One region of the Micromonospora sp. NPDC049891 genome, then DNA from elsewhere that is predicted to be linked to it. Evidence: riboswitches for the same ligand, from Rfam matches in the RefSeq annotation. Region 1 holds a riboswitch; each other region holds the start of a gene.
What was found. Region 1 has a riboswitch for cobalamin ahead of AB0I71_RS24585 (acyl-CoA thioesterase). Riboswitches for the same ligand answer to the same signal wherever they lie in the genome.

Region 1 (9,638 bases):
GAAGACCTCACCGCCGCCCTAGCCGAATTCGAGGCGGTCGCCGCCGCGCTGGAGGCCGCCGCTACGCCTGACGACGCTGGATCATGAAAGTCGGCCAGAGACGTAAGCTTTCTCGCTTGGTTCGCGAGCGTGGAGCCGAGGACCGTGGGTGGCTGCACCTTAGTGCGAAACGCCGGCAATAGACTACCGAAGGTGACGATCTGATGGCGCCTACGCACCCGTTGCTTCATGCCCACCTATCGGAAATCACGATCGACCGCATCCGCGCTCTGGTGCGGCAGGTTGGTCCAGAATCGCCGGTGGTGGAATATAAGGAGCAGTTCACTCAGACAATTGCCAAAGGTGTAGCTGCAATGGCCAACACCTATGGGGGCTTGATGCTCATCGGCGTGACCGACAAGAGGGACGTCAAGGGCGTCAAGGAGAAGGCTATCGAGTCAATCGTGGAGCACTGCAACAGCAAGATCGAACCACCCTATGTGCCGGAGATTGTTCCCGTGCCGCTGGGCCAGAGCTCGGAACTGTATGTGCTGGTACTTCGAGTGGTGCCCGGCACTTACACACGGCCCCTGCTCGTCGATGGCGTTGCTTGGGTGCGGCATCAGAACACGAGCCACCCCGCCGACTGGGCAAGGCTTCGCGACCTGTTCGCTGAGAACGCGGCGGGACAGTACCAGAATGACGCGTGGAACGTCACGGCACCTCAAATGCCCAGCAAGGCGGCGGGTGGTCTGGATGAGTCGGTGGACTTCGTGCTCCGATCGGGACTTACCGTCGCAATGGCACCGGACGCCACGTGGCGACCGTTGGCCGAGTCAGCGGTGACCGCCTACATCACCGCCCTGCAAAACTCTCTTCTTGCTCGGGAGCTTGCCGACCTCGTTACCAGCGAAGCGGCCAGCGCCAGCATAAGTCGGTTTCAGCATAAGGGATTCAACAGGTCGCGCACCGTTCGGCTTGAGTGGTCCGGAGCCCCGTCTGGCTGGACCAATCACCAAAATCCCGCGGTCGAGGCATGCGCCCGACTGGAGGTGCCCGGCGCGTACGGCCAGCCCGGCACGCACTTGCGCGTCGAGATCGATCTAGGCGTTCGCTTCAGCGCTGCCACCGATGGCCTCCGTCAGGCTACTTGCACCTGGCGTGTCCCAATCCACCAGCTTCGCCTCCTCATCGATGCGATGATCGCGACCCTGTCCAGCAAGGAGGTGATCGAGCCGGTGGCAGGGCTAGCTGGCGTGGATCCTATAGCCGTGCCACAGCCGCGCGCTCTGCACATGGGGACGGCGCGACCGATCACCGAGGTCCTGGACATAGGCGGACTGCGATTGATCCCTGATGCTGGAATGTCTCGCGGGGCGCACCTGTTGGCGAATCCCGCGCTAGACCTGGCTACCGTCGATGACCGGAGCGCCCAGGTCAAGGATTGGTTGGTGCAGATCGCCTTGGACGCGGGATTGCTGGGAATGCAGCAAGTCCTTGAAGGCTCAGCCGATGCCAGGAGCCGGCACGGGTTATCAGGGCTGCGGCGCGGAGATTAGCTGCACCTGGGATGGCGTTTGCAACCTCGGGCCAGCCCTCGACCTCAACTCGCGTCCATACCGGCGGTGGATCTTGTCCTCGCCTGGCATCCGGTCAGACCGGTCGGTGCCCCCGGGGCGCCCGCTTGACTCCGAGTCAGCCGACAGACGAAATGGCTGCCGACCGGCCCAGGCAGAGTCGGATGCGACCCGATGCGCAAACCGCGCAGGTGCCCCTTCCGCGAGCCTGGCACACCTCGACCTCGAATAGATCTGCCGGCGGGCCCGAGCCGATCACTCTGTGCGACAGTCGGCGGTCGTGAAGCGGGTCCCGGCGGGCAGACCGACACGTAGCTGGCCATGCCTGCCGAGCGCGAGACCTCTCCGCCGGACGGGTGGTGGTCCATACGCCGCGATCGAACGGCTGGATCATGTCTGAGCGACGATCCGGCCTCCACTATCCAATGGGCTATTGCGTGACCACCGTGTGATCGGGTTCGCTGGATGTGAGGCCACGCTTACCGATCGCAAGGAAGGTGGGCCATGTCGTGAGTGACGCATCATCGAGAGCCGAGCGGGACCGCGGCTTGATCATGAGCGTCGACCCGAGCGGCCAGCTCGCTCTCGACCTATATCGACGACCGTCCGAGGACGCGGGTGCCCCGACCCAGGGCAATTACCACTACCAGACGGAGATTATCGCGTCCTTCTGTCTGAGCATGCCGTCCGACCCTTCGATCAGCAAGATCGTCTGCGAGTGGCACGAGGACTTCCTCATCGTGCGGGACCAGCCCCCGTTTCTGGAGCTGGTGTCGGTGAAGCACCACGACCACATGGTGTACACCACGATGAACAAACTTTGCGACGAGGGCGGCCTGACGCACCTCTTTGACAAGTGGCTCGGATACACCAGCGGCCCAGCAGCACGTCTGGCCAGCAACACGAAACTGGGCGGGAAACGCAGCGAACCGTCGCCACTCGCCCTGTTTGACGTGTGCCGGACAGCTGCGCTCGCTACTCCGGCCGGAACAAGGCTCCTCGCGCACCTGGCGTGGGCCATGATGGACGTCGCGAAAAGGTCCGATGCTCTGGAGAACATCCCGAGGCCGACATCTCCATCACCACCCAAGGTGAGGAGGCACGACCCGAGTGGTCTACCGCCCGGCCTGTTCGACATGCTTCTTCGTTTCATGCTGGTCTTCAGGTTCGACTGCGACCGGGCAGCGAAGGGCCACATCCAGGACATCAACATCCGGCAGCTAGCGGAGCCGGCGATGGTCAGGCTGGGTTACTCGCAAGCGGCGGCTCCAGATGCCTACGGTGCAGTGGCCCAGCTCATCGGGGAGGCGAGCCGAGATCGTAGCGGCCGACCAACAGACTTGGCCCAGTTCCTGACCAACCCCGGTGCGTACGACCCGTTGTCGGAACTGGCGCAGACGGTGGACCGGCGGACCGTGTCGCGGGATGCGGTGCTCGCCGCTATGCGTCTCGGGGCACGACGATCAGCCGGCGAAGCGGTCCCGTTGCTCCGTGCGGGTCAGGCACCGCCCCGTGCCGCCGGTGGCCACCGCCTCATCGACAAGATGCGGCTCGGTCTGCTTGACGAGGCGGAACAGGACAATGCCCTCCGGCTTCGGGACCTGTGGCTTCACACGTGGCCGCAGGCAAGAACCGGGTTTCCCGAAGACATCGAGACCGAGTTCCGGTTGGAGATGGAGATCCTCGACATCGTCCGCCGAGTTCGTCATCAGCTGATCGACAAGGCCGGCCCCTACGGCATCCAGTTCCAGGCGCTTCTTCACCAGGAGCTACGTCAGGCGAAACTCAGCTCGAAGATCAGCGTGCCGCTGGACGACTTCCACATTGTGGGGTTCGCCTACGAGTTGAGTGACCTGTGCAGGTTTGGGTTCGCGCGACCTGAGGTCGCGTGATGACACCCTCGCCACTTTCACGGACCGCTGTGCTGGCCGTGCGGCAGGAGAGTCTGTATCACGAGGCCCGCGTGCTCATTCTTATCTGCCAGTTCGCTGACCCGGGCCACGCCTTCCGTGGCCTGACCAAGCTCGCCAAGGTCGACTTTCTGCTCAGGTATCCGGTCATGGCGGAACGCCTGCTGCCGGCGGGAACGCCATGGCCAGCCACCGCACCGACCTCCGACGAGCGGCGAGCGGTGGAGACCCGGATGATCCGGTACAAGTACGGTCCTTGGGACGACCGGTACTACCCCATACTCGGTGCACTGGTTGGCAAGCGCCTGGCGACGTACGCGAGCGTCGACGGAGCTACCGAGATCACGCCGACGGACGTCGGCCGAGAACTCAGTGGGCAACTCGGAGCCACGCATCCGTGGGCGGTCGTGGCCGAGCGGGCCCGGTTCCTCCGGCAGCACTTCGACCTGCCCGGCCGCGAGCTGAAGGACCTGATTTACGAGCGGCTACCGGACGTTGTCGCGCTCCCGCTCAGAAGCGAGATCTAGATGGCCACCAACCTTCGCATAAGGTCGCTCTCAGTCGCTACCAACACCGCAGCACACTCGTTCGACTTCGCCTCGCCGCTTACGCTCGTCACGGGCACGACCAGTATGGGCAAGTCGACGCTCCTGATGCTCATCAAGCATGCGCTCGGGGGAAACGCCGCCTTGACACCCGCGGTGGTCCAGCACGTTACGCACGTCGACCTGGCCATCCAGGCCGGCAACAGCCCTCTGATTCTGCGCCGGCGCATCGGCACCGATGCAGGAATCGTGGAGATCATCGAGCCAGGGTCGGGGGTCGTGGAGCACACCTGGCCGGTGAGCCCGACGCCAGCGGACGGGCCGTCCATCTCCCGCTTCTTGCTGGAAGCACTCGGGATACCCGTCGAACGCGTGCCGACGAGCCGCATGGGTGTCAACGCGCGGACCACAGCGCTGACCTTCAGGGACATCTTCCGCTACTGCTACCTGCAGGCGAAGGAGATCGACCGCTCGGTAGTCGGTCACCTCGACCCCAACGTCAACCCCAAGCGCATCTCCGCGTTCGAGCTGATGTTCGGTCTCACGGACCCCGAGCTACTCGACCTCAAACGCCGGCGAGGTCTTGAGCGCGACCAAGCCAAACAACTGGAGAAGGATGCCATCGCAATCGACCGCTTCATCCGAGAGGACGGCATAGCCGACCCCGACGAGCTGCGCGCACGGCGTCTACAACTTCTGCAACAGCTCGGAGCGGCCGAGGACCGGCTCCGGGCGACGCGAGAGGAGGTCGAGGCCCTGACAGCGGCTGAAGAGGAACGCCGGGGACGGTTATCCGCAGCGCTGTCCAACTCGAAGAAGCGTCACGAGGAAGCCGACCTCATGGCGATGGCGATACGCGGCAGGGAAGCGATACTAGCTCAGCTGAACCTGGATCTCGCCAAGGCAGAACGTCTCAGCACAGCGGTCGGACTCCTCTCTCCGTTCGAGTTCTCCACCTGCCCTCGATGCATGCAGGAACTCGGCCCACGCGAGCTCGCCGAGACGGACTGCCTCCTCTGCTGCCAGCCGATCGAGCCGGTGGGCCTAGGCGACATCCAGTCCTCGGCTCAGAACGTCGGGCGCATCCACGACCAGATGGCCGAAACCGAGCAACTGCTGCGCAGCGATATCGCAGCCCATGCACAGGCCCAACAGGCAGCGAGCCAAGCAGATGCCGAACTGGAGGCGCTCCACCGTGAGTACGACCAGGCGACTGCGGGAGCCGTATCTCCCCGGATCGAACTAGTTGCGCGACTGAGCCGCGAGACAGAAGCCCTGCGGCAGAGGATTGACGAGACCAACCGCCACGCTGCGATGTGGCGCCGGCTCGACCAGCTTCGCGCACAGGTGGCCCAGCACCGCAAAACCCAGCGTCAACTCGCAGTCGACATCACCGAACGAGAGAAGGCTCTACGGCGCCGCGGCACTCAACTCGAAGACATTGACGAGGCGTTCAAGGAGGAAGTCGAACGCATCGGCATACCTGTTGACGGCGTAGCTCGAATCGACCCCACAACTTTCCTGCCGCTGGTAGGCGACACGGAGTTCGAGGCACTCCAAGCGAGCGGCGGCGGAGCCAGCACCGCCCTCAACGTCGCCTACCACCTGACCCTACTCACGACAGCTATCGACCACCCCGGCGTCCTTCTCCCCGACCTCCTGATCATCGACTCGCCACGTAAGGCAATCGGTAACCGGGAACCAGACGTGGCACTGGGCCGACGCCTATATGCCCGACTAGTAACTCTCGCGGAGACCTACGGCAGGAAAATTCAGATAATCGTCGCCGACAATGACCTCGCCACCGGCATCATGAGCACACATGCGACGATCGATCTCACCTCACAGCGCTCAGTCGTTCCCGGAGTCACGAACACCGGGGTCGGTCAGGGCCAACGGGTCGAAGACATCCAAGGGAAGCAGTGACAGCTCGGCCGAATCCTCGGAAGCCGCCGTCCTCTCCCAATCATCTGTCGGACATCGGCGACGCTGGAGTGCGCACTGGATAAACCAGTCCTGGGGCGTGCGCCGGGCGGATCCCGGCGTCACGGCCGCCCGGTGACGACCAGCCGGGTCACGCCTGCTGGGTGGCTCGGGTTTACGGTTCCGCCGGGCGAGGTGAACGGCCTCGTTGGTGCGGATATCGCGAAGACCACCTGTTTTCCCGAATCGTATCCATGTGCTATTCGGTCTGGTGCGGCGGCGCTGGCTGGACGGGGTGGCACGAAGCCTCCCACACTGAGCGTGGTCACTTCGGTGGTCACAGCCCAAGATCAAATAGCCGTCATCGCGTGACAAGTGGCGACAGGGGGTGTGATTTGACGTAGAGAGCTTTCCCTGCTCAGAGCACCTGTTGGCATCCGGCGGTACGGCGTGACAGAATCGTTACCATACTGGCAGTGTGGGGGTCAGGGGTTCGAGTCCCCTCGGCTCCACCTTGCGTTTATGCAGGTCAATCGGCGTCAGTCATCGACTGGCGCCGATTGTTTGTGATCTCGTGGTCACAGCCGTGGTCACCCAGCGCCCCACACTGTACTTCGGTGATCGGTGTTGAGACTTCGTCCGAAACGGCCTCTGGCCAGGGATCTTTCGACTGCGCCGCCTGTTCGGGTGCTGCCGGGGCGGAATGTGGGGCGCAAAACAGTGTGGTACCGGGGTGCCGGCTCGTACCGTCAGAAGCGGCCCCGCCGGTGTGCTGGCGTACCCGCTTGGTACGCGGCGGGGTAGCTGGCCGTCTTGCGAGTCACACGAATCGAGGCGGGTGCCGGAAACCGAAGCCGGCGCCGGACGACCCAGTCACGCCTACGGATAGGCGGCCGGTCACCGTTGATGGTTCCCCGGAACGTTGGGCCGGCCGGCGCTCGGCAGGGTCAGACGGTGCCGAAGAAGTTTCGCAGTGCGGGAAGCCGGCGGATCAGGAGTTGGTCCAGGGCGAAGATGACCAGCAGGGACAGGCCGAACAGGGGCAGGAAAACGCCGAGCACGACCATCGCGCCGAGCGGGGTCCTGTTGTCCCAGAGCGGGAGTTTTGCCCGGGGCGCGGCAAGGCCGGAGGCGGTGCTGCGGCGGGTCCACCACATCATCGTGCCCGTGACGCACATGAAGATCACGGCGAGGTAGCCCGCGAGGGCCGCCGCGGAGAGTCCGAGCACGTCTCAGTGCTCCTCGGTGCCGTCGAGCAGGGCCTGCCGCAGGGCCAGGCGGTGCTCGCGGCGGATCTGTGCCTCGCGGTAGCGGCGCCGGTCTTCGTCGGTCTGGGGTAGCAGTGGCGGCACCGGGCGGGGGTGGCCGTTGTCGTCGACGGCGACCATGACGAGGTGGGCGGTGGCCACGTCGGTCGGTGGCACGGCGCGGTCCCACCGGTCGGCGGTGACCTTGACGGTGACCTCCATGGAGCTGCGTCCCGCCCAGGTGATCCGGGCGTCGACGTGTACGACGTCGCCGACCCGGACCGCGCGCAGGAAGGCGGTCTCGTCAATGGCGGCGGTGACGGCCGGGCCGTCGGAGTGCCGGGCGGCGACCACTCCGGCGACGGAGTCGATGAGGTTGAGGATCCGGCCGCCGTGGACCGTGCCCATCAGGTTGGTGTGGTGCTGGTCCATGATCTGCGACAGGGTCAGGTGGGAGGCTGACGGTGGTCGGCCGGCGAGAGTGGTCGTGTCGTGCACGGGTGTCCGTCCTCGGGGAACAAGCCACCGACCCGTCGGCGCGCACGTCGAGGACGCGCCGTCTCGGCGCGTCACCCGCCCGACCCGCCCGCGAGGTCGACGGCAGCGCACACACCTTGTGTCCGCAGCGCGGGCAGGTCTTCGGACTCGTGGGCGGTGCCGGACTCGGCCGGTCTCCTACTGGCCGTCGCTTCCCAGGCCGGGCGGCCCAGTGCGTGGTGACGGCTGTCGTTCCCACTCACCGCTGCGGGGCAGTCCCGGACTTTCACCGGGTTCCCTCTTACGACGCCCGACCGCACGGCCGGGCGAACCAGCGCCGTCGGCCACCCTATCCTGACCCGGTCCGACGACCGTCCGGCCCGGGTACCTGTGGCGAGTTGCCCCATCACTCCGACGCCGAGCGTCGGCCCGTGGCCGCGATCGCCACGAACCTCGCCGTCACGACCCACCGTGTGCGATCGGTAGCGGATTGACAGTGGCTGTGGGAGCAGACGAGACTGGCGCGACAACTGAACAACCGCGTGTGTGTGCGGGGGAAGTCCGGTCGAAGTCCGGCGCTGGCCCGCAACGGTAGGCCGCCGGGAGCTTCCCTGGTGGCGAGCCCGAATACCTGCCGCACCCGCGATTTCTGCTCCCCACCCGTCGTGGCCCACGGGTCGGAGGCCGGCCAGCCGCGCCGTCGCCGGGCGGGCCGGGTTTCTGACGACCGCCGGGCCGGAAAGGCGCGTCCGATGGTCGTCCGCCTGAGCCGGCACCGCCTGCTCGCCCTGCTTTGCGGTGTGCTCGCCGCCCTCACTCTGACCACACCCGTGATGGCCGCGCCCCCGCAGGCCGGCACCGTCCGATCCGATGCGGCCGCGGGCTGGTTGGCCCGACAGCTTGTCGACGGGGAACGCTTCGAGGCCGTCTTCGACGGGGTCGCGTACCCGGACCAGGGGTTGACCCTGGACGCGGTCTTCGCGTTCGCCGCCACCGGTGTCGCCGACGACTTCGGCGCGCGAGCCCTGGCCTGGGCGACCCGGCCGGACGTGCGTGACGGGTACATCGGTGACGGCACCACCGAGGCGTACGCGGGCGCGACCGCCAAGCTCGCACTCGCCGTCGCGGTCCGCGGCGGTGACCCGACCGACGTCGGCGGTGTCGACCTCATCGCCCGGCTGGAATCGCTCCAGACGTCCGGCGGCCGCTTCACCGACCGGTCGGCGTGGGGTGATTTCAGCAACGCGTTCAGCCAGTCCTTCGCGATTCTCGCGCTGGACCGCACCGCGCAAGGTGTGCCGGCGGCCGCTGCCGGATGGCTGGCGGGTACCCGGTGCCCCGACGGCGGCTATCCGCTGCTGCCCGCGCAGCCGGCCTGTGCGTCCGATGTGGACGTGACGGCCGTCGCGGTGCAGGCGTTGCGGGCCGCCGGTCGTAAGGCTGATGCCGCCGCAGGGCTGCACTGGCTGCTCTCGGTGCAAGGCGACGACGGTGGGTTCACCAACGCCGGTGGGGTCGCGAACGCCAACAGCACCGGACTGGCCGCCCAGGCGCTGCGCGACGGCGGCCGGCCGCTGGCCTGGCTCCGGGCCCGCGTGTTCCTGGCCGATCTTCAGGTCGGGTGTGCCGCCCCGGTCGCCGACCGGGGCGCTGTCGACTTCGACGGCGGCGTCTTCGATCCCGGTACCGCCCCCCGCGCCACCGCGCAGGCTGTCCTCGGTCTGACCGGCACCGGATATGCCCGGCTCTCCACCGTCACCGCGACCGCCGGCGCACCCACTCTGCCCTGCCGCTGACCGGCCGGCAGATTCCGTCCCACCACAAGGAGTGCTCATGTCCCAGGTCCATCTTCCCGCCCGTCGGTGGCTGGCGAGCATCGCGGCGGTGGCTGTCGTCGCCGTCGGGTTGATTGCTGTCGAGCCGTCTCCACGGGCCGCGCAGGCCGCCGCGTGCACCGGGACGTCGGGGGTCACCGTGGTG
Region 2 (9,638 bases), on a different contig from region 1:
TGCTGTGTGGGCTGTCGGCGTCGAGCAGCCGGTCGAGCGCGGCAAGGTCCTCGGCGGCGAGGGCGTCGGCGACCTTGTGTCGGATGCGCTGGAGGCCGGCGTGGGCGTAGGCGCCGACGGCCTGGTCGCCCGCCCCGTCGATGTTCACGTCCACCAGGCGCTCGCCCTCGACGGTGAATCCGGCGGCGGTGAGCATCGGCCCCCAGTCGGCGCCGCGGTGGGGGAGGTGCTCGGCATGCACCCGGTCGCCGGCTGCGTGGCAGCGCTCTTCCAGGCCGGGCCGGTCGTCCGGGGCGTTCTCGGGGAGGAAACGCGGGAATCCGGCCAGTTCCACGACGGCGAACAGGCCGCCCTCGGGCAGCAGGTCGTGGACCGCGCGCAGGACCCGTTCGGGGTGGGCCAGGTGGTGCATCGACGCCGAGGCCCACACCAGGTCCGGGGAGCCCAGGTCGGGCCAGTCGGGCTCGTCGAGGTTGGCCTGGACGGTCCGCACCCGCTCCGTCTCACCCCGGGCGTACGCCTTTTCCCGCAGGCGCTGGAGGTGCCCGGCCGACGAGTCGACAGCGGTCACCTGCGCCTCGGGGAAACGGTCGAGCAGGGCGAAGGTTCCCGCTCCGGTTCCGCTGCCCAGATCCACGATCTGGCGCGGGGGAGTGTCGAGGGATAGCCAGGCGGTGATCTCGGTGGTGTGCGCGGCGAGGACTTCCGCGTCCAGGTCGAGGATCTCCGCCTGCCCGGCGTCGTCGTGGCGCTCGTGGTGGGAAGAGTGGGTCATACCGCGACATTAAGACGATCATTCGGCTGCGGCACGATCGCTTCCCGATTACGCAAGACGATTGCGGAAAGAGCTGCCCGACGCGCAAGAACGGTCGTCGCGTGCCGTGCCCGCGGTGGTGCACCGACCGGCGCCGTCACTGTTCTGAGGGCTCGCGCTTGCCCTGTTGGTGTCCACGGCGGGCGTCGCGGTCGAAGATGCCCAGGATCTCGCAGGGGCCGCCGTCAGCGCCGATGGCGTGCGGCAGCATGGTCGGGAACTCGGCGGCCTGGTTGGTCTCGAGGCGGAAGCGGCGATGTCCCAGCATCAGGACCGCCGTGCCGGACAGGACCACCAGCCACTCACGCCCAGGATGGGCGCGCATGCGCGCCGGGTTGTCCGGGGGTGGCTGGGTCATGCGCTGGCGGACCACGGACATGCCCGGGTCGGCCTTGATGGGCCAGCGCATCATCCCGTGGGCACCATCGATCATCGGGCTGGTGACGATGTCGTCGGAGGCGGTCTCCACGAGCTGGTCCAGGGTGGTGTCCAGGGCGCGCGCGAGCGTGACGAGCTGGTCCAGGGCGAGGCGGCGCTGTCCGTTCTCGATGCGGCTCAGCGAGGACTGACTGAGCCGGGCCCGGGTGGCCAGTTCCTCCAGGGACCACCCCTGAGCGACCCGCAGCGCACGGATCCGTTTGCGTACGAGGCTGTCCAGGTCATCATCGTCTTGCGTCATGGGCAACATTGTATGCCCCTGGAGCACCGTGTGGGTAGCGTCGTGCCGACCCGGCCGGACCACGCCGGGCCGCTGCCCTTGCGGAGAGGAATCCATGAGTACGCACCAGCCAGCACCGCTCACCACCGCACGAAGCGACGCTGCGGTCGGCGGAGGCGCTCCCGACACACGTCAGTTGCGGATGATCCTGATCGCGGTCTCCGTCGCCCTGATGGCCATCATCGCCTCCGTCTCTGGCCTGAACGTGGCCCAGACCCACCTCGCGGTCGACTTCGGTGCCGCACAGACCACCGTCCTGTGGATCATCAACAGCTACACCCTCACCCTGGCCGCGCTGCTGCTCCCGCTCGGCGCCCTGGGCGACCGGCTGGGCCGCAAGCCCATGCTGGTAGCCGGGCTGGTCGTATTCGGTGTCGCGAGCGTCGCGGCGGGCCTGGCCCCGAACGCCGAGATCATGCTCGCGGCGCGGATGCTCAGTGGCGTCAGCGCGGCGATGATCATGCCGATCACCCTCGCCGTGATCACCTCCACGTTCCCAGAACACGAACGCGGTAAGGCGATCGGCGTATGGACGGGCATCGCCGGTGGCGGCGGCATCCTCGGCATGTTCCTCTCCGCCCTGCTCGTCGACGTGGCCTCCTGGCGCTGGCTGTTCGTCCTGCCCGTGACCCTGGTCGTCGTGGCCCTTGCCATGGCGCTGACGTCGGTGCCCAACTCCCGCGAGCACTCCGGCCAGTCCTTCGACCTGCTCGGCGCGCTGACCTCCAGCGTGGCCGTGGTCGGGCTCATCTACGTGCTGCACGAAGGACCGGAACGCGGCTGGAGTGACCCCGTCACGGTGATCAGCCTCCTCGTCGGCCTTGCCGCGCTTGTCACGTTCGTGACCTGGGAACTGCGGCGCCGGGACGCCGCACTACTGGACGTACGCCTGTTCCGCGAGCGGGGCCTGGCCGGCGGTTCGCTCACGCTCCTGGTCGTCTTCGGCGTCCAGGCAGGCATCGCCGTGGTCCTCTTCCCGTTCTTCCAGGCCGTGCTCGGCTGGTCGGGACTGCTGTCCACCCTCGCGATGATGCCGATGGCGGTCCTGATGATGATGACGTCCGCGCTGGCCCCTCGCCTGGCCACCCGCATCGGCCCCCGATCCACGATGGCCCTCGGCATCGCGCTGGGTGGCCTGGGTCTGACCCTCATGGCCCTGGTCGTCTCGGTGGACGGCGGCTACCTCTCCGTCCTGCCCGGCATGCTCGCCATGGGCGTCGGCATGGGCTTCGCGATGACTCCCTCCACCGAGGCGATCACCAGCTCCCTCCCCGCTGCCAAGCAGGGCGTGGCCTCCGCGCTCAACGACATCACCCGCGAGTTCGGCACCGCGCTCGGCGTCGCCATGCTCGGCGCACTGGTGTCGGCCGGCTACCGCAGCTCCATCGACGACAAGCTGCACGGCGTCCCCGTGGCCACCGCCAGCACCGCCCGTGCAGGAATCGCCACCGCCCTGGACGCGGCCAAGGAGGCCAGCTTCCACAACCCGCAGGTGGTCCACGCCGCGCAGCAGGCCTTCGTCGACGGGTGGCGGCAGGCCATGCTGGTGGGCGTTGCCGTCATGGCCGCCATGTTCCTCGTCGTCCTGGCCCGCGGCCCCGAGCGCCGCCCCGCCCGGGCAACCGAAGCCACCGAGACCATCGCGGGCTGACCACCTGGGAGCACGGGCGCTCGCGGTGAGTTCACGGGGCACCACGGTCACCGTGCAGCTGACATGCTCGGGATGCTGTCGGGACCAACCGTGCGGACCGCCGGAGCCGGGAAAGGATAATCATGGGCAGCGAACTGGCCGACATCCTCGATGCGGCGGCCCAGGGGCGTTTCCCGGCACCGGACGGCGGCATCACCGTGGTGCCACAGCCAAGCAGCCGCGACGCCGGAGTTGTCGCTTTCACCGCCCATTCCGTGATCTTCACCGACGAGGACCCGCTGTGGGTACGCCGCACCCTGGCTGCTCTCGACTGCGACGCCCTGGCGGCCGCGATGAATCCGGCCTTCCTGAGCGCGCTGCTCGACCGCACCCGGCGCTCGATGGACACGATCGACCTCTTGACGGTGGCGAGCCCCCTCGCCGGTGAGCCCCAACTGAAGCTGGAAGAAACTGCGGGCGCGGATCATCCACGTCAGGTCAGGGCACGGAAGCGCCGTGATGACCTCCGGGTCTGGGCGGCCGACGGCGGACTGGTCATCCTCGGCCGCGGTGTGGCAGGCCGCTGGGAAACGGCGATCGAGGTCGACGAGGGGCATCGCCACCGGGGCCTCGGGCGGGCACTGGCGACGGCCGCCCGCCATCTGGTGCCCGACGGCCAGCCCGTCTGGGCGCAGCAGGCCGCCGGCAACGCCCGCAGCGTCCGCGCTTTCCAGGCGGCTGGCTTCCGGCCGGTGGGAGCCGAAGCGCTCCTGCTCGACCCGTAGGCGTCACTGAGAACGGGCGGTTCGGGTCGCTGAGGACACCCTCGCCCGCCCGCGCCGTCCGCAGGTCCGCGATGACGACGCATTGTCGGCGGACGGTCCCTGCCGCTGGCGGCCGCCCGGTACCAGCAGGGCAACGGGCGGCCGGTAGCGCGCGTGGCTGGCTGCCTTCGTGGTCAGCTCAACGTGAAGGTCACGTCGTCGACGTCGAAGGTCGTGACGCCGTTACCGGCCGTCTCGCTGGCGAGGAAACTGGCCGTCGCGGTGCGCTCGGTCGTCGCGGTCCCGGTCGACATGCTGTACTGCCGCCACTGTGACCCGCCGTCGAAGGCCAGTGAGAACCTGGTCTTCGGGGGTATCCCGGTGACCGCCAGCCCGACGTTCAGGTAGTCGCCGCGCATGGTCTCGGTGGTGGTGGTCCGGACCCAGAAGCGGACCGTCAGGTCGCAGTCTGCCGGCACCGTGACGGTGGTGCGCAGCAGGTCGGTACGCGTGACGTCCAACCCGGCGAAGGTGGCGTACGCCCGGCCGGTGTGTGCCGGCCGGGCCGCGTCGCCGAGCACGACGATGCGGGGTCCGGCATCCCAGCCGGTGGTGCCACGCTCGAATCCCGGATTCGAGTGGATCTGCCCGGCGCAGGGTGCGCCGGCGGCCGGCCGACCACTGGGCGCACTGCCCGTGCTCAGCACCAGCAGGGCCGCAGCGAGGGCGGTGGTGACGAACGCTTTCATCAATCCTCCCCGTGTCAAGACGTTCGAAGAACGATGCCAATCGACCATGCTCGATGAGATTCGGGGCGTCAAGCTCTTCCCGGGTTCCGGCGCCCGCAGTGCTGTGACATATTGCCCACCCGCGGGGCCAGCGGTTCCGGCAGCCGATACCTACAGTCGGGCCATGGGCACCGACGAAGGCGCGCGGGGCTGGCTCCGCCGGCATGGGGCGGAGCAGATCGCGCACCCGGGGGGCAACCTGTACGCCCACCTGTGTCGAGTCAGCGACCGACTTGCCGTGCTCGGCTGCGGCGATGAGGTGCGGGCCGCGGGCCTCACCCACGCCGTCTACGGCACCGACGGGTTCGACCTCGCCCTGCTTGACCGGGCCGATCGCTCCGTACTGCGGGACCTCGTCGGGGCCGACGCCGAGGAGCTCGTCTACCTGTACGGCGCCTGCGACCGTGGACGCAGCTGGCGGGAGCTGGCACGGACCGGCCAGGTGTTCGACCGTTTCGCAGGGCAGGTGAGGACACCGAAGCCGGCTCAGCTCCGGTCCCTCGTGGACCTGAGCATCGTCAACGAACTGGACGTCATCGAGCACGATCCCACGGTGGCGGCCCGCTACGGCGGTTACTTCCAGGAAGTGTTCGCCTCATGGTCGCCACTCGCCTCCGAGCAGGTCATTCGCGACGTGCAGCGGGTCCTGCGGCCGTGAGACCCGGACCATCCGCCGGGCCGCCCGCGGCGGCGCGACCCCCCGGTCGGGTACGCGTACGAGCGGTCTACCCCGGCAGCTTCGACCCCTTCACCGCCGGGCATCTGAACGTGGTGGAGCGGGCCTGTGCCCTCTTCGACGACGTGGTCGTGCTCGTCGCGGTCAACAGCGGCAAGCACCCGGGCGCCGACGAGCGGGAACGAGCCGCCGCTGTCCGGGCCGCGTTGCCTGTCGAATGGCCCTCCGTCACCGTCGCGGCCTGGCGCGGGCTGACCTCCACCTACTGCCGTCGCCACGACGTAGGTGTGATCGTGCGCGGCGTGCGTGACACCACAGACCTTCAGGCCGAGTACCGACTCGCCGCGATGAACCAGTCGCTCGGTGTCCCCACCCTGTTCCTGCCCGCGCAGCCGGAACTGAGCAGGGTGTCGTCGACCGCGGTGCGTACGGTGGGGACGTCGCCCTCGTCCGCCCGGTCGTAGCCTGCCGCCATCGGCGCAACCCTGCCGCACCGCCGCGCCGGAACATCTGACACCGGCGAACCGGTCAGCGGCGCACGCCGTCCCGTACGTCGGACACTCCCGACCGGTCGGCACGCTCTGACCCGTACCATGGCCGGTGGCGCTGGTTCGTCCCGTCCGCTCGGGCGGGACGTCGCAAGAGGGAACCCGGTGTGAGACCGGGACTGCCCCGCAGCGGTGAGTGGGAACGACCGCCGTCAACAAGCACTGGACCGCGAGGTCTGGGAAGCGACGGCCAGTAGGCGACCTGGTGTCATGCCCGCGAGTCCGAAGACCTGCCAGTGCTGCGCACGCCGCCGGTGTGCGCCGCCGGCGGCCTCTCGGGAGGGTCAGGGCGGAAGCCGGTACCCGAGGTGTACCCGTCTTCCCCTCTCCGTGTCCGCCGGACACTTCGAGGGAAGGACCCCCTGGTGAGTACCGCATTCGGGCAGAGCACCGTGCTCGGCTACCCACGCATCGGTGCCAATCGTGAACTCAAGAAGGCTGTCGAGGCGTACTGGGCCGGCGCTGTCGACGCCGAGGCTCTGGACAGCACCGCCGCCGGACTGCGGGCGCAGGTGTGGCGGACGCTCCGCGACGCCCGGCTCGACGCGATCCCGTCGAATGTCTTCTCCTACTACGACCACATGCTCGACACCGCCGTGGCCGTCGGCGCCGTCCCGACCCGGTTCACCCGGCTGGGCCTGTCCACCCTGGACACCTACTTCGCCATGGCGCGGGGTGTCGACGCCGAGCCGGCGCTGGAGCTGACGAAGTGGTTCGACACCAACTACCACTACCTGGTGCCGGAGATCGCCCCCGACACCGTCTTCACCGCTAATCCGGCGAAGGCGTTGGGCGAGTACGCCGAGGCCCGCGACCTGGGCATCACCACCCGGCCGGTGTTCGTCGGACCCGCCACGTTCCTGCTGCTGGCCAAGGGTGAGGATCCCTTCGCCCGCCTCGACGACCTGGTCGAGACGTACGCCCGGATTCTCGCCGCCCTGGCCGACGCGGGCGCCGGCTGGGTGCAGCTGGACGAGCCGGGCTACGTCGCCGACCGCACCCCGGTCGAGATCGACGCCCTGCGCCGCGTCTACACCCGGCTCGGTGAACTCACGCACCGACCCCGGATCTTCGTCGCGACCTACTTCGGTGACCTCGGCGACGCGCTGCCCGCCCTGCTGGGCACCCCTGTCGAAGCCGTCGGTCTGGACCTGGTCGCCGGACCGGGCAACCTGCACCGGCTCGCGGCCGCCGGACCACTGGGTGGCAAGACGATCGTCGCCGGCCTGGTCGATGGGCGCAACATCTGGCGCACCGACCTGCGGGCCGCCGTCGCGGCCGGCGCGACGGTCGCCGGGCTGGCCGACCACGTCGCCGTGTCCTCGTCCTGCTCGCTGCTGCACGTGCCGGTCGACCTGTCCGCCGAGACCCACCTCGACCCCCGGCTGTCCGAGCGGCTGGCGTTCGCCCGGCAGAAGGTCGACGAGGTCGTCGTGCTCGGCCGCGCGCTGCGCGACGGCACCACCGCGCTACCCGAGCCCCTGCCGGGGACCCCGGCGGACTGGCGTCACGACGACGTACGCGGTCGCCTGGCCGCGCTGCGTCCCACCGACCGGCAGCGTGGTGACTACCCCACCCGGGCCGCCCGCCAGCAGGAGCGGCTGGGCCTGCCGGAGCTGCCGACCACCACGATCGGCTCGTTCCCGCAGACCGCCGAGCTGCGCAGGGCCCGCGCCGCGCACCGGGCCGGCCACCTCGACGACGCCGGCTACGCCCACCGGATGCGCGCCGAGGTGGAACAGGTCATCCGGTTGCAGGAACAGCTCGGCCTGGACGTGCTCGTGCACGGGGAGCCGGAACGCAACGACATGGTGCAGTACTTCGGCGAGCAGCTCGACGGCTTCGCGGCCACCGAGCACGGCTGGGTGCAGTCGTACGGCTCCCGCTGCGTACGCCCGCCGATCATCTACGGCGACGTGGCCCGCAAGGCGCCGATGACCGTCGAGTGGTCCACCTACGCGCAGTCGCTGACCAGCAGACCGGTGAAGGGCATGCTCACCGGCCCGGTCACCATCCTGGCCTGGTCGTTCGTCCGCACCGACCAGCCTCTCGCGGACACCGCCGACCAGGTAGCGCTGGCCCTGCGCGACGAGTGCCGCGACCTGGAGGCCGCCGGGATCCGGGTCATCCAGGTCGACGAGCCGGCGCTGCGGGAGACGTTGCCGCTGCGCAGCGCGGACCAGAAGGCATACCTGGACTGGGCGGTCGGCGCGTTCCGGCTGGCCACCAGCGGTGTCGCCGACGACACGCAGATCCACACCCACCTGTGCTACTCCGAGTTCGGTGAGGTGATCACCGCCATCGACGCCCTCGACGCCGACGTCACGAGCATCGAAGCGTCCCGGTCGAAGATGGAGGTCCTCGACGACCTGGCCGCGATCGGCTACGGCCGGGGTGTCGGCCCCGGGGTGTGGGACATCCACTCGCCCCGGGTGCCGCCGCGCGACGAGGTGGTCGAGGCGCTGCGGCTGGCCGTCGCGGCCGTACCGGCGCGCCGGGTGTGGGTGAACCCGGACTGCGGGCTGAAGACCCGCGGCTACCCCGAGGTCGAGGCGTCCCTGCGGCACCTGGTCGCCGCCGCCGCCGAGGTCCGCGGCAACTGACACCCGAGCCGGGCGGACCCACCACACCGGGGCCGCCCGGCTCGACCCGCACGGTCACCTCACCGACATCACACGTCCGGCGTGGGCTACCGCTGGCCGTGCTGGTGGATCCGCCATCCACGACGGCCGGTGGTGAGGGCGTAGCCGACGGTGGCGACGCCAAGCGCCACACCCCAGCCGAGGAACACCAGCAGCGTGCCCGCCACCGCCCATTCCTCACGGACGTCCGACCAGCGAAGCTCGCCCGCGTGCAACTGTCCTACGAACACCGCGCCGCTCAACACGCTGTAGATGACGAGGGCCAGCGCCACCGTTGCGGCCGGGATCACCGCGAGCAGCGGTGGGACCTGTCGATTCCGCAGTCCCGGCACCCAGCGCGGGAACTGCTGCCCCCAGCGCTGTATCAGCCCGAGCACGAGCAGCCCGGCGACCGGCGGGACGAGGGTGATCGCGGCACCCGTCGGAGTCGAAAGGTCGTGATGGATGTCCGCGAGTTGCCGGGTAGCGATGCCGAACGGCACGCCGAGCGCCCAGAGCCCGTGTGGTACGGCCCAGCCGACCACTGGCAGCACGACTGCGACGTACGCCGCGCGACGGGTCCACCGAGGCACCGGCTGGAATCCCGCCACCGGTGCTTCGCGCCGGGGACCGACGGCGTTCGCGAGCCCGGCGAACAGGATGCCCCCGGTCAGCAGCGCGAGCCGGGCACCGAGGTCGCGCCAGTCCGAAGGACGCCCCGCCACCGCCGCCGGGATCTCGAAAAGCAGATGCAGCGGGAACGCGACGACCAGGAGCAGCGCGGCCGCCCTCCAGTTCCCGGCGGCCAACGCGCGGCCACGGAACCGGATCGAGACCGCGACCAGGATCGCGAGGGCGACACCGACCCCCACCGCTCCCCACCCCGCCCAGAACGGCAGCGTTGCGACGCGGTCCGCGCCGCAGCCACCCGCCGAGCCGACCAGGTCGGTGCGGTCGCAGGCGGTGTACCCCCACCGGCCGCCCGCGATCCAGTACGTGCGTAGAGCCAGCTCACCGACGACGAACACGATGCACGCCACCGCCCACGGCCAGATCCGGGCGACCGAACACGATCGGGG
Region 3 (9,638 bases), on a different contig from region 1:
CGCCGGACGCGACCGCAGGTAGTAGGTGGTCTTGAGCCCGGCTTTCCAGGCGTACAGGTACATCGAGGAGAGCTTGCCGATGGTCGGCGCGCTCAGGAACAGGTTGAGCGACTGTGACTGGTCGATGAACGGGGCACGGGCGGCGGCCAGGTCGATGAGCGCCCGCTGCGGCAGCTCCCACGCGGTCCGGAACAGCTCCCGCACGTCCGCCGGCAGCTCGCCGATGCCCTGCACCGACCCCTCGGCCCGCTTGATCTGTTCCCGGATCGGCGCGGTCCACAGTCCGCGCGTCTTCAGCTCCCGCACCAGGTAGGTGTTGATCTGAAGGAACTCACCGGACATCGTCTCGCGTTTGAACAGGTTGGACACCTGCGGCTCGATGCACTCGTAACATCCGGCGATCGAGGCGATCGTGGCGGTCGGCGCGATCGCGACTAGCAGCGAGTTCCGCAGTCCGTGGCGCGAGATCCGCTCCCGCAACTCCGTCCACCGCTGGGCCTGCGTCACCTCCGCGCCCCACAGGTCGGGATGCAACTCACCCTTCGCGGCCCGGGTTTCGGCGTACGCGGGGTGCGGGCCGAACCGTTCGGCGAGCCCGACCGACGTTTCCAGCGCGGTCAGGAAGATCTCCTCCTGTACCCGGGTCGACAGCTCCCGTGCCGGCACCGAGTCGAACGGCAGACGCAACGTGAACAACGCGTCCTGCAGGCCCATCAGCCCGAGCCCGACCGGACGCCAGCGCGGGTTCGACACCGCCGTCTGCTCGGCCGGGTAGTAGTTGATGTCGATCACCCGGTCGAGGAACACCACAGCCGTGCGTACCGTGGCGCGCAGCTTCTCCCAGTCGACGCCGTCGGCGGTGACGTGCGCGCCCAGGTTCACCGACCCGAGGTTGCACACCGCCGTCTCGGTGTCGCTGTTGACCTCCAGGATCTCCGTGCACAGGTTCGACAGGTGGATCGTGTTGCCGGGCGCACCGGTCTGGTTGGACAGTCGGTTCGCCGCGTCCTTGAACGTCATCCAGCCGTTGCCGGTCTGCGCGAGCGTACGCATCATCCGGCCGTACAGGTCCCGGGCCTTCACCGTCCGCACGGCCTTCTTCTCCGCCGCCCGGTACGCCTCGTCGAACGCCTCGCCGAAAAGGTCCGGCAGCTCGGGCGCGTCCGACGGGTCGATCAGCGACCAGTCGCCGTCCGCCTCCACCCGCCGCATGAACTCGTCGGGAATCCAGTTGGCCAGGTTCAGGTTGTGGGTACGCCGGGACTCCTCGCCGGTGTTGTCCCGCAGCTCCAGGAACTCCTCGATGTCCGGGTGCCACGGTTCCAGGTACACGCAGGCCGCGCCCTTACGACGGCCGCCCTGGTTGACCGCCGCCACCCCCGCGTCGAGGGTCTTGAGGAACGGCACGATGCCGTTGGACCTGCCGTTGGTGCCCCGGATCAGCGCGCCCCGACCCCGGACCCTCGACCAGGAGATGCCGATACCGCCGGAGAACTTCGACAGCTTCGCCACCTGGTGGTAGCGCTCGTAGATCGAGTCGAGTTCGTCGCGCGGCGAGTCGACAAGGAAACACGACGACATCTGGGTGTGCCGGGTGCCCGAGTTGAACAGCGTCGGTGAACTCGGCAGGTACGCCAGGCTCGACATCAGCCGGTAGAACCCGATCGCCTCGCCCGGTGTCTGCGACAGCCCGCAGGCGACGCGCAGCAGCCAGTACTGCGGCGTCTCCACCACCAGGCGGGTCTGCGGATGCCGCAGCAGGTAACGGTCCGCGACCGTACGCAGGCCGAAGTACTCGAACCGCAGGTCGCCGTCCGGGTCGACCGCGTCGTCCAGCTTGCGCGAGTTGCGGGCCACGAACGCCGCAGTCGCGTCCCCGATCAGCCCCAGGTCGTGCGCGTACCGGATGGACTGGCTGAAGCTGGCCACCTGCTGTCCCCGGACCTCCTTGTCCACGTACGCGGCCAGCAGCCGCGCCGCCAGCTTCGAGTACTGCGGCTCCGCACCGATCAGCTCGGCGGCCGTCTGGATGGACAGCTTGTCCAGCTCGGCGGTGGTGGCACCGTCGTACAGGCCGCTGATGGTCTTCGTGGCCACCCGCAGCGGATCGACCTCGTCGAGGTCGGTCACCCACCGCTCCACCGCCCGGACGATCTTGTTGACGTCCACCGGTTCCGTGGCGCCGTCGCGTTTGCGGACCTGCATCACATGCCGGCGCTGCTCCGACACACCTGCGTCGGAGGCCGGCATCTCCCGCACGACCGTCACGTCTCTCTCCTCGCGCCGTCTGCTGAGGGCCTCGGACACGCGGGAGGACGCCACGGACCCGCGCCGAGGGCGCGGCCGTTGATGGCGTCGGCCGTCCCACGCGGCCTGCGGCCGCCGCCCACGAGTGCGGGCGGCGTGCTGGCAGGTCTTCGGACTCGTGGGCGTGCTCACGCGCTCCTACTGGCCGTCGCTTCCCAGGCCGGGGCCCAGTGCGTTGTGACGGCTGTCGTTCCCACTCACCGCTGCGGGGCAGTCCCGGATTCGCACCGGGTTCCCTCTTGCCTCGGCCGCCCCGGATGGGCGCCCGAACCAGCTACAGGTGACACCATATATGGGTCACCCACGAACGCAAGACACCAGATGGTGTGTCGGCGAGTCCTGCAACAGATGTCACATCCGGCTACGCCGTCCGGCCGGTGCGTGCTTGACCGGTCGCAGGCAGGCGGGCGTACGAAGAGGACGGCGGATGCGACGGGGTCCTGATCGTCGGCCACGCCCCGGCGTGGCTACCCGCCCCGCAGGTACACCGCAGCCACGCGAGAAACCGGGTCGTCAGCTCGCCGGGGTCCTCACGCGGCAGGTCGTCCAACGCCGCCGTCAACAAGGCACCCGCGTACATCGACAGGCCCACCCGGTCCCGGCCGTACGCCTCGGCAAGCCGCACCCGCGCTGGGGCGCACGGCCACGACGGTTCGCCCTCGCAACTGGCGCACGTCCACTCCGGCCGGCGGGGCAGGTGCTCGTCGGCGAGCCGGGCGGGCAGGGCGTCGACGGCCCGGCCGATTCGCACCGCCTCGGCGGCCATCGCGTCCCGATAGCTGACGGCACGCCCAGTCATGCCGGCCACCGGGCTTTGCGCCGGGCCTGGTCGAGCAGGCGTTGCCGGGCGGCCTCCTGCTCGACGGTCTCCCGCCGCTGCCCGCCGTCAGCCAGCGGTATCGGCCGCTGCCGCAGCCACCACCAGAACCTGTGCCACCTGCTCACGCCATCACCTCCGCCGAAGTTCGAGGACGGGGGCGGCGGTACGTGGGGGCGCACCGCCACCACCCACAAGAATCGTGCGATGGCCGTGGGCACTCAGGGCAGGTGCGAGGCGTCCGGCGTCCTGTCCGGGACGGTTGACGGACAGCTCAGCCGGTAGCGACCGCGAGTGCCTGCCGATACTCCTGCGTCCATGCGGCGTCCCGCTGGTCAGGCGGCAACCCAGCCAACCCGGCGCGCAGATTGTCGATGCCGGCCGACGTGTCGCCGAGCGCCAGATAGGCCAGCCCGAGGCCCATCCTGCTGAACGTGGGCGTCAGCCAGTAGGCCAGGACCGGTGCCTGCTCGCGCTCGGCCGCCTCGGTGAGGTCACTCGCCGCACCGAGGAGCCCTGCCGCTGAGTGCCGATCGCCGAGTAGCGCGAACCCGTGGGCGGCCTGGACCGCGTCGCCGACGCGTTGCAGGGCCGTCGCCCCGGGTGTGTGGTACGCGGCGAGGAAGTGTCGCACGATGCCGCGCGGGTTGCCCCGCTGCCGCTCCAGGTAGCCTCGGAAGTTCTCCACCTGCGCCGCGAGCGGGCCACTGTCAACGGCGTCGGCCTGCCTGGCGGCCTCGGTCAGCACCTGTATCGCCTCGCCATCGTTGCGGGCTTCGGCATGCAACCAGCCGACGAACTGCGTCCACTCCGCCACCAACTCGTGCAGCTGGCCGACGTACGGCCCGGCGGCCCGCTCGGCGAGTTGCTGCACAGCGGACTGCTGCGCCACCATGGCCGGCAGCGTCACCGGAGCCGGCAGAACGTCGTCAAGGCGGCGTTGCGCAGCCAGCACCTCGGCGAGCGACCGCACCGCAGCGGCGTCGAGGCGGGTCGGTTCGGCGAGCACGTACGCCAGGCGGTCATCGTCGTCGGGGGTGGTCACGGTCGGGGCATCGACCACCATCGCGGCCAGCTTCCCGCCGGCCTGCAGGGTGTCGTCAAGGTGTGCGGCGAGTTCCCGGGACGGTCGAGTACGACCCGTCTCGAGGTCGTGCACGTAGCTCTTCCCGACGTACGCAAGGCGAGCCAGATCGCGCAGTGACAGGCCACGGACACGTCGAAGTCGGGCAAGCTCAGCGGGGAACCGTGGGTCAACGATGGTGCGCGCGCTCGGCGGCATGGCGAAGCTCCCAGGTGGAGGACTGTGCGGCGATCCGCTGGCCCCCACACCCGCGAGCCGCCACAATCGACGGTACCCGGCTCCGACATGCAGCGGCAGCAAACGTCAGACGAGCCAGGCCCGTGTCGGCGACATGGCGGCTCGCGCAGACCTGTCGAATCCGGTCATCGGCGGAGGCACGACGCCGCGTCATCGTCATCGGCCCGAGACTCAACCGAGCTCGGAGGTCGACCCTGCTCTGCGATCGTCAGAGCATGGTCGCCCCGACGCGCGCGAGGACACGGCGGATCGTCGCCACGCTGGCCGCCGCGCTGCTCGTCCTGACCGGCCTGACCTCCTGCACGCCAGAGATCAAGGGCATCACCGGCCTGACCGTGGATGCTGACGGCCGGCCGCTCGCGGCACTGACCTGGTGCGCGGACAAGCCGCCGGACGTGATTGTCCTTGCCACCGAAGACGCGGTCTCGCCCACTCCGTCCGGCGCTCCGGCACCGTCCGCGAACTGGCCGAGTTGGCCGGGCCGGGACTATGACGTACCCGGGGACGTGACCTCGCCGGCCAGCGTCCAACTGCCGGGATTTCCGCCCGATCCCGCTCCTGATCGGCGCGCCACCTTCCGCATGTACGGCGTCGCCGGCAACAACAGCTTCACCACCCACTCGGTGACCTTCCGGCTGCCCGAACTCGCCGGCCTGCAACCAGGATCGGTCATGATCACCGCCATCGTGAACAACGACGAGGTACCGAAGTACGTTTCCCTCGACGAGTTCGCGCGCCTCGGCAGGGCCGAGTGCTGACCTCGCGCGGTTCTGCCATCCTGGCCGGGTGAAACCCAACCTGGAGAGGATCCCAGGAGAGCAAGACCGACTCGCCCAAGAGATCCTCGCCCACGCGCCGCGACGCATCGAGCAGAGTTTCGTACGTTCCCTCGACCCGGCCTCCGGACTTCCGCCCGACCTCTTGGTCACACAAGCACCTCGGGAGTACCGGCCTACGCTCAGGCAGACCGCTGCGCGTCGCCGCTGCGTAGGCGGTCCAACTCGGCGAGGTACATCTCCTGCATGCGGTCGTAGTGCCGGACCAGCAGCATGATCTCCTCGACGCGGTAGCCCTCGACGAGCCGCTCCGCCCGCTCGGCGAACCGCTCGTACGGTCGCGTCAACTCGGCGACCCTTTCCGGCCGCAGGGTGACGATCACTCGTCGCCGGTCCGCCGGATCCCGTTCGGCCGTCACGTAGCCGGCCTGCTGGAGCCGGCGGAGCATGCTGGTCACCGCCCCCGTGGTGAGGTTGGTGCGCTCGGCGACCTGTCCCGCGGTGGCGGATCCGACGTCCGCCAGGTAGTCCAGGCACTCCAGGTCGCTCACCGTGAGGCCCAGCCGTTCCGCGATGGCGTACCGGAACACCATGGACAGCCGCGAGGTTTCCCGCCCGGCACGCATGAGGTCGGCGATCGCGGACGTACGGGCCAGCTCGTGGGACATGTCGGCAATCATGCCTCCGGCACGGTGACCCGGTGCAGCCGAGGTAACAACCGGGTCAGCACCCAGTGGGGTGCGGCCGCGCCTCCGGTGAGGCGCCGCATCAGCTTGGCGGCGGTGTCGACGGCGTGGAAGGCGTAGGGCACCATCTCGTCCTGGTAGCCGGCGATCGCCTCCTCCACCGGCGTGCCGTTTCCCCGGGCCTCGACCAGCTTGTGGCCGAGCAGGGCGGCGTCGCGGAGCGCGGTGTTGCCGCCGTGAGCGCCGAACGGCGGCATGACGTGCACGGCGTCACCCATCATCGTCGCCCGGGGTACCGCCCACCGGTGCGGGCGTTGGCCGGTGGCGAAGACATTGAGCACCGTGGCGTCCAGTTCGGCCGTGTCGACAAGCCGTCGGATGAGCGGATGGAAGTCCGCGCTCATCACCGCAGCCTGTTTCCAGAGCGCCAGCAGGCTGCCGCGTACGTCGATGGGCACCTCCTCCTGGCGGAGCAGCAGTGCCCACATGACGTAGTCGTCGCCGGTGGGCGCGTAGCTGCCCGGGGCCAACCGGGCGAACGCCCGCCCCGGGCTCTCGCCGAACCGCATGGAGGTGAAGAAGAAGGCACGGCCCGGCCGGTCGGCGATGGCCAGGACCCCGCTGGTACGCAGTGCCTCCGGAATGACGCTCGCACCGTTGCGCCACAGGGGTGACCGGCCGTAGATGCCCACCATCGGGGTGCTCGCCGGGTCCGCATCCGGCATGATCTGCCGGCGCAGCGCCGAGCCGACGCCGTCGGCGCCCACGACGACTGTTGCCGGGGCGGCCCCGCCGTCGGCGAACCGCAGCCGCACCCCTGCCGGGCCGCCGCTGTCCACCGCGACTGCGGCCTTGCCGTAATGGATACGCCCGTCCAGTCCGGACTGCAGGATCGACCGCAGGGTCAGCCGGTCGACCTGGCGGGTCGCGTGTGGCTCGTCCTTGAAGTTGATGGTGAATGCGTCCCGCAGCCGGCTGTCGGTGAAGCGCAGGTGCCCGCCGGGCTCGTCACCGGTGGTCAGCGCCAGGCGGTACAGCGGGCGGGGCAGACTCTCGCGCAGGGCCTCCAGCCCGTACCTGTTGAGAATGATCCGGTAGCCCTGCCGTCTGACGAAGGGGCCCGGATCCCGCTCGTAGACATGCACGTCGACGCCGGCGCGCATCAGGTACTGGGCGAGGCAGAGGCCGGAGAGGCCGGCACCGGCGATTGCCACCGAGAAGTCGGTCGATGCGTTCATGTAGTTATCTTAATCGCTAAGATAATTTGGGCAAGACCACCCGCAAGCCACGGTCCACCGAGCCCGACCGACCACCTCGGACCGGTAGGCTCCCGAGATGCTGCTGCGCGACTTGGAGCCCGCTGACCTCGATGCGTACGTCCGGATGCGCGGCGATCCGGTGATGATGTCGGAACTCGGCGGACCGCAGCCGCGCGAGCGTATCGCCGGTGAGCTGACGCGGGACCTCGAGACGGTCCGCGAGGACAGCGCCTGGATCAAGATGATCGTTCCCGGTGACTGCCCGCAGGTGGCCGGAACCGTGACGCTGTACCCCCACGGAGGCATCTCCGAGATCGGTTGGATGGTCCTGCCGGAGTTCCAGGGCAGAGGCCTGGCGAGCCGAGCCGTACGCACGCTTCTCGACCTGGCCCGCGCGGACGGGCGTTGGGGGCTGATCCACGCGTTCCCCAGCACGACGAACGCAGCATCCAACGCCATCTGCCGCTCGGCCGGATTCTCCCTCGTCGGCCAGGAAGAGACGGCCTTCGCAGGGCGCATCTTCCAGACCAGCCACTGGGTGTTCGATCCCTCCACCCAGTCGCGGTGATCATTTGGCGTTGAAGTAGCTGGCCTCGGGGTGGTGGACGACGATGGCGTCGGTGGCCTGCTCCGGCATCAGCTGGAACTCCTCCGACAGTTGCACACCGATCCGCTCGGCACCGAGCAGCTCCACGATCTTCGCCCGGTCCTCCAGGTCCGGGCAGGCCGGGTAGCCGAACGCGTACCGGCAGCCCCGGTAGTCGGTGCGCAGCAGACCGGCCAGGTCCGCCGGGTCGTCGTCGGCGACGGTACGGCCGTCGGGCAGCCTCAGCTCGGCCCGGACCCGCTTGTGCCAGTACTCCGCGAGGGCCTCGGTGAGCTGCACCGACAGGCCGTGCACCTCCAGGTAGTCGCGGTACTCGTTGCGGGCGAACAGCTTCGCCGCGTACTCGCTCACCGGCTGGCCCACAGTGACCAGCTGCAACGCGACCACGTCCAGTTCCTCGCCGCGCGGGCGGAAGAAGTCGGCCAGGCACAGCCGCCGCTCCTGCCGCTGCCGGGGGAAGGTGAACCGGGCCCGTTCGGCGTGCCCGTTCTCGTCCAGGAGCACCAGGTCGTTGCCCTCGGAGTAGGCCGGGAAGTAGCCGTAGACCACGGCCGCCTCCAACACCTGGTCGGCGATGAGCCGGTCCAGCCAGTAACGCAGCCTCGGCCGGCCCTCGGTCTCCACAAGTTCCTCGTACGACGGGCCCTTGCCGCCGCGCGCGCCACGAAGCCCCCACTGGCCCATGAAGGTGGCCCGCTCGTCCAGCAGCGCCGCGTAGTCGGCCAGCGGCACCCCCTTGACCACCCGGGTGCCGTGGAACGGCGCGATCGGCACCGGCACGTCGGCCGCGACGTCGGAGCGTACCGAGGCGTCGTGCAACTCCGGCAGCGACTCGGCGACCACCGCGCGCTGCCGTTCCCGGCGGGCCCGCCGCGCCGCCAGGGCCGCCTCCCGCTCGGCGTCCACCACCGGGGCACCGCCGCGCTTGGCGGCCATCACCCGGTCCATCAGGGACAGCCCTTCGAAGGCGTCGCGGGCGTAGTGCACCTGGCCGGGGAACATCGACCGCAGGTCGTCCTCGACGTACGCCCGGGTCAGCGCCGCGCCGCCGAGCAGGACCGGCCAGCGCTCCGCGACCCCGCGCGACGCCATCTCGACCAGATTCTCCTTCATGATGACGGTGCTCTTGACCAGCAGGCCCGACATGCCGATGGCGTCGGCGCGGTGCTGCTCGGCGGCGTCGAGGATGGCGGAGATCGGCTGCTTGATGCCGATGTTCACCACCTCGTAGCCGTTGTTGGACAGGATGATGTCCACCAGGTTCTTGCCGATGTCGTGCACGTCGCCCTTGACGGTGGCCAGCACGATGCGACCCTTGCCGCCGTCGTCGGCCTTCTCCATGTGCGGTTCGAGGTACGCCACCGCGGTCTTCATCACCTCGGCGGACTGGAGCACGAACGGCAGCTGCATCTGCCCCGAGCCGAACAACTCACCGACGACCTTCATGCCGTCCAGCAGGATGTCGTTGATGATGAGCAGCGGGGCGGTACCGGCCGCCATCGCCGCGTCGAGGTCGGCCTCCAGACCGTTGCGCTCCCCGTCGATGATCCGCCGCTTGAGCCGCTCGTTGAGCGGCAGGGCCGCCAACTCCTCCGCCCGGGTGGCACGCGCCGAGGCCGCGTCAACACCTTCGTACAACTCGATGAACCGCTGCAACGGGTCGTAGCCGTCGCGGCGGCGGTCGTAGACCATGTCGAGAGCGACCTCGCGCTGCTCGTCGGGGATCTTCGACATCGGCAGGATCTTGCTGGCGTGCACGATCGCCGAGGTCAGCCCGGCCTGCACGCACTCGTGCAGGAAGACGGAGTTGAGCACCTGCCGGGCGGCGGCGTTGAGTCCGAAGGAGACGTTGGAGATGCCCAGGG

Region 2: linked by a shared signal. The riboswitch ahead of metE (5-methyltetrahydropteroyltriglutamate--homocysteine S-methyltransferase) and the one ahead of AB0I71_RS24585 (acyl-CoA thioesterase) in region 1 are both predicted to bind cobalamin.
Region 3: linked by a shared signal. The riboswitch ahead of AB0I71_RS03385 (ribonucleoside-diphosphate reductase subunit alpha) and the one ahead of AB0I71_RS24585 (acyl-CoA thioesterase) in region 1 are both predicted to bind cobalamin.

The regions. Positions count from the first base shown of each region.
Region 1 covers NZ_JBFAML010000023.1:59,306-68,943, reverse strand. The annotation lists gene AB0I71_RS24615 (class I SAM-dependent DNA methyltransferase) at 1-87, shown strand, start outside; gene AB0I71_RS24610 (ATP-binding protein) at 204-1,538, shown strand; gene AB0I71_RS24605 (dsDNA nuclease domain-containing protein) at 2,066-3,448, shown strand; gene AB0I71_RS24600 (hypothetical protein) at 3,478-3,993, shown strand; gene AB0I71_RS24595 (hypothetical protein) at 3,994-5,937, shown strand; gene AB0I71_RS24590 (hypothetical protein) at 6,882-7,163, opposite strand; gene AB0I71_RS24585 (acyl-CoA thioesterase) at 7,167-7,679, opposite strand; cobalamin riboswitch at 7,815-7,962, opposite strand; cobalamin riboswitch at 8,166-8,312, shown strand; gene AB0I71_RS24580 (peptidase) at 8,411-9,454, shown strand; gene AB0I71_RS24575 (hypothetical protein) at 9,492-9,638, shown strand, end outside.
Region 2 covers NZ_JBFAML010000015.1:73,157-82,794, reverse strand. The annotation lists gene AB0I71_RS20015 (class I SAM-dependent methyltransferase) at 1-775, opposite strand, end outside; gene AB0I71_RS20010 (XRE family transcriptional regulator) at 912-1,493, opposite strand; gene AB0I71_RS20005 (DHA2 family efflux MFS transporter permease subunit) at 1,588-3,183, shown strand; gene AB0I71_RS20000 (GNAT family N-acetyltransferase) at 3,306-3,947, shown strand; gene AB0I71_RS19995 (hypothetical protein) at 4,121-4,675, opposite strand; gene AB0I71_RS19990 (DUF6817 domain-containing protein) at 4,839-5,372, shown strand; gene coaD (pantetheine-phosphate adenylyltransferase) at 5,369-5,854, shown strand; cobalamin riboswitch at 5,981-6,191, shown strand; gene metE (5-methyltetrahydropteroyltriglutamate--homocysteine S-methyltransferase) at 6,304-8,541, shown strand; gene AB0I71_RS19975 (hypothetical protein) at 8,628-9,638, opposite strand, start outside.
Region 3 covers NZ_JBFAML010000002.1:9,590-19,227, reverse strand. The annotation lists gene AB0I71_RS03385 (ribonucleoside-diphosphate reductase subunit alpha) at 1-2,250, opposite strand, end outside; cobalamin riboswitch at 2,391-2,597, opposite strand; gene AB0I71_RS03380 (hypothetical protein) at 2,669-3,106, opposite strand; gene AB0I71_RS03375 (hypothetical protein) at 3,103-3,252, opposite strand; gene AB0I71_RS03370 (helix-turn-helix domain-containing protein) at 3,399-4,406, opposite strand; gene AB0I71_RS03365 (hypothetical protein) at 4,661-5,203, shown strand; gene AB0I71_RS03360 (MarR family transcriptional regulator) at 5,404-5,889, opposite strand; gene AB0I71_RS03355 (NAD(P)/FAD-dependent oxidoreductase) at 5,898-7,145, opposite strand; gene AB0I71_RS03350 (GNAT family N-acetyltransferase) at 7,243-7,734, shown strand; gene metH (methionine synthase) at 7,735-9,638, opposite strand, start outside.